One region of the Companilactobacillus ginsenosidimutans genome, then DNA from elsewhere that is predicted to be linked to it. Evidence: predicted binding sites of a transcription regulator. Region 1 holds the regulator's gene; the other holds the start of a gene.
What was found. Region 1 encodes Rex, which represses fermentation and respiration genes when NADH is low (regulators of the CRP and FNR family bind a similar motif). Its sites were predicted from a motif close to TTGTGAANTANTTCACAA; they were not measured.
Positions count from the first base shown of each region.

Region 2: a site for Rex is predicted at 1,056-1,073, ahead of ABM34_RS00540 (BMC domain-containing protein). Genes of this name have one in related genera too.

Region 1 is NZ_CP012034.1:934,478-936,688, forward strand. It holds gene manA (mannose-6-phosphate isomerase, class I) at 1-852, opposite strand, end outside; gene ABM34_RS04960 (redox-sensing transcriptional repressor Rex) at 883-1,530, opposite strand; gene ABM34_RS04965 (ABC-F family ATP-binding cassette domain-containing protein) at 1,668-2,211, shown strand, end outside.
Region 2 is NZ_CP012034.1:93,914-96,124, forward strand. It holds gene ABM34_RS00530 (BMC domain-containing protein) at 1-188, opposite strand, end outside; gene ABM34_RS00535 (NADPH-dependent FMN reductase) at 181-741, opposite strand; gene ABM34_RS00540 (BMC domain-containing protein) at 1,139-1,426, shown strand; gene pduB (propanediol utilization microcompartment protein PduB) at 1,438-2,211, shown strand, end outside.

The DNA of each region.
Region 1 (2,211 bases):
ATCAATTGTAAGAAGTCCACTTCCGTCAATAACTGAAACTAAAGTATACTTACCTATTTCATGATTAAAGACTGCTGGTTCAGCAATTTGCCAGCGATATACTGCAAAATATGGTGAGATAGGTGGTTGAACATAAGTTGTAAACTTATTTTTACCCTCTTCACGCTTTACAATATTCAATTCTGGATCCTTATGTGGAACAGTGATTGTATCCTCAGACTGCTTTATATGAAGTTCACGAGTCTTACCCGTGCTCTTTTGGACACGATCATAATCATACAAACGATAGGTTGTATCACTGCTTTGTTGCGTTTCAAGCGCCATAATGCCAGTATTCAACGCATGCACAGTGCCACTTGGTACATAGAAGAAATCCCCAGTCTTAACTGGAACCTTGCGTAACAAGTCATCCCAGTCGCCTGATTCAATCATCTTATCCAATTCAGCTTTATTTTTAGCGTTGTGACCATAAATTAAATATGATCCTGGTTCGGCATCAATAATATACCAGCATTCGGTTTTTCCTAATTCATGTTCATGCTTTTCAGCATATTCATTGTCAGGATGAACCTGAACGGATAAGTTATCTTCCGCATCCAAAATTTTTGTGAGAAGTGGAAATACTTCACCCTTTGGATTGCCAAACAATTCTTTATTGTTCTTCCAGAGATCATCTACGTATTGACCAGCGAATTGACCATTCTCAACTTGAGAACGACCATGTGGATGACCAGAAATTGCCCAGCATTCACCAATTTTACCTTCAGGTAGGTCATAACCAAATGATTCTAGTTTTCGACCTCCCCAAATTTTTTCATGGAATACAGGTTTTAAAAATAATGGTTCACTCATATACAATATCCCCCAAAAAAATAAATTGAATTATTCGGCGTCTTTTGCGTCACGATCACGATCTAAGAAGAAGATCAATGTTTGTAACTCATTGGCCAAATCAACGTAATGTACACGAATTGAGCTAGGCACATTAATAATAACCGGTGTAAAGTTCAAGATTCCTCGAACACCTGCTTTAGCAAGTTCATCTGCGGTAGTTTGTGCTGCATTAGAAGAAACTGTTAAAATAACTACATCGATTTGTTGTAGACTCAATTGTTCTTTGATTTCACTAATGTCATAAACGGGAACACCGCTCTTAACTGTACCGACGATTGACTTGTCGATATCAAAAGCTGCGGCGATACGAACGTTATTAGTTCTTGAGAAGTTATAATTCAAGAGTGCATTACCCAAGTTACCTACACCAACTAGCGCTACGTTAGTACGCTTGTCTTGGTTAAGTAATTTCTTGAAGAATGCGACTAACTCATTAACGTCATAACCATATCCACGTTTACCGAGTGCACCCAAGTATGAAAAGTCACGACGAATTGTAGCGCTATCGATTTTGATACCGTCAGACAATTCACCAGATGAAATCTTTTGAGTACCTTCATCTTTTAGAAATTGGAAATACCTATAATATATAGGTAATCTTTTAATAGTTGCGTTTGGAACTGTTGTTTTTGTCATAATCCACCACCATGTGCGTGTTTTCACTATTTACTATAATAGATAACCATTGTGAAAAAAGCAATAATTTACTTCAAAAAGCCATGAAAACGACAAAATTCATAGTATAATTTGTGAATACGTAAAGGAGTTATAAATTGATATTATTACAAGCCCAAAATATTACAAAAAATTTTGGAACAAAGAAACTTTTTAGCAATGTAAGTTTTGAAGTTCAAGATAACAGCAGAATTGGTCTAGTCGGAAGAAACGGTGTCGGCAAGTCAACTTTGCTCAAAATTTTGTCAGATCAAGAAAGTTACAACTCGGGAAATATTTCTCTTAAAAAAGATACAAACATCGGATATTTAGCTCAGGATTCTGGATTGAATTCTGATAATCAGATTTTTGATGAGTTAGAAGGTGTCTTTGATTACCTTAAAAAACAAGAAAAACAAATGCACGCTCTTGAATTGAAATTAGCTGATAACACAGTCAGTGACTACGATCAGCTATTGAAACAATACGATCAATTGCAAAATACTTTCCGTCAAGAAAATGGTTACGGCTATCAATCAGAAATCCGCAGTGTACTGAAAGGATTCGGATTTGAAGAGGATGTCTGGGATGCTAAAGTATCCACCCTATCTGGTGGTGAACGTTCTAGATTGGCAATGGCGAAGATGCTTTTGGAACATCACG
Region 2 (2,211 bases), 840 kb from region 1:
ATATCCCCGGCAATTATGGTTGATTCAGCAGGAGTTAATGTGATAATCCCAATAGGGTCGGTTGTATCGAGCACACCTAATTTTTCGTATAGATCCTGATTAGGATTTGCAATGATATGTGCCAAAGTAATCTGTTTACCAGGGACATATTCTTGGATTATTCTTTCGGGAAATTTTTCATCATTCATGAGCTAATTCCTTATTTCTTTCATTTACTAGTTTCGCGAATTCCTGATACTGCTCTTCCATAACATCAATTGATTTTTGATTGTTGAGATTTCCATGCTCGTCAAACTTGTCTTGAGCATTTACAACTAAACATTCAGTTGAGTGAGTGACATGAGCATCTATCATAGGAGACTCTAGAACCTCTCTCAATTGCATTTGAGCGCGAACGGTACCAAGTGGACCGGTCGATGCTCCCATTAACATAATAGGCTTGTGATATAGAAGAGGTGGAAACATTGAGCACCAGTCAATCACGTTTTTGATATTAGCAGTCATGCCGTGATTGATCTCTGGAGTTGCAATGACAATTCCATCAGAAGCTTTTACGCTCTCACAAACATATTTGACTTTAGAAGGAAGATCTTCATACTTCATAAATTTCAAAAATGGCAAATCATCAATATCTAAAATTTGAATATTCATTTCATTTATGTACTTTTTACGAAGATATTTTATTAAATTCTGATTATATGAACCTGGTTTACTGCTTCCACAGAAGGCGACAATCTTCATCGACACATCTATCACTCCTAAATTGTTTGTCACTTCACATTATTATATTAAGTGTCACATTATTGGTTAGCTTTGGCAATATTGGAAATCAGTTTTCTTTTTTGATAGTTTACCAATCCCGCTGTAATAGGATTAACAGCCATAAAACAACAAAAAAGTGCAAAAAAATAACATTTTTGCAAGGGTTTTCATTATCTAGCGGAATATTGCCTGCTTAACCATTGTGAAACATGTGATAAAAGGGCATGAAAACGCTTATCTATCAATTTTTTTATTGTGAATTCAAAATATAATTGATTTCTAATATTGTGTCCTTGTTAAAAAAGTAACAACTTTTTCACTAAATCTATCTTATACTACAAGGGTATTCAATTTTTAATTAATGGAGGTACTAATTATGGCACTCGAAGCCTTAGGTTTGGTAGAAACGAGAGGATTGGTCCCAGCTATTGAAGCAGCGGATGCAATGCTTAAAGCAGCTAACGTAACACTTGTTGGTGAGCAAAAAGTTGGACATGGACTAGTTACAATCATGGTTCGTGGTGATGTTGGTGCTGTTAACGCATCAGTTGATGCCGGAGTTTCAGCAGCTGAAAACATTGGTGAAGTTACATCAAATTATGTAATTCCAAGACCACATGAAGACGTTGATAAGCTAATTGCATTAGAAACTGCAAAGAAGTAGGAGACTAACTCATGCAGAAACCTGATGAAAACGAATTAGTGGAAAAAGTTCTAGCTCAGGTCTTAAGAAATAATGTAGTTGATAACAAACAGAAAGTAGGTGTGAGTCGCTTGAGTTCATCTATTAATGGAGTAACAGAATTTATCGGAATAGCTCCAATTGGTGACACTATTGGAATGGCAATTGCAAATGTTGATCCTGAATTACTAAAGAATTTGCATGTTGAACATCCATATAGATCAATTGGAATCCTATCCGCCAGAACTGGTGGCGGACCACAAATTATGTCAATGGATGAGGCAGTTAAGGGTACTAATACTGAAGCTATTAGTGTTCAAATGCCTCGTGATACAAAAGGTGGAGCAGGACATGGTTCCTTAATCCTTGTTGGTGGTGACGATGTCTCTGACGTTCGTCAAGCTGTCAACATTGCATTGGAAAATGTTCCAAAGCACTTCGGGGATGTTTATAACACTCCTGCAGGTCACTTGGAACTCCAATATACAGCACGTGCAAGTCAAGTATGTAATCTAGCCTTCGGTGCTCCTGAAGGTAAAGCATATGGACTAATTGCAGGTGCACCAGCTGGTATCGGTGTTGTTATGGCCGATGTAGCTATGAAAGCAGCTAATGTAGATGCACTTTCATTTGCTTCTCCAGCACACGGAACAAGTTTTTCAAACGAAGGTATTTTACACATTTCTGGTGAGTCAGGAGCTGTTAGACAAGCAGTTCTTTCTGCCCGTGAAGTTGGTATTAAATTACTAACACAACTCGGTGGTACA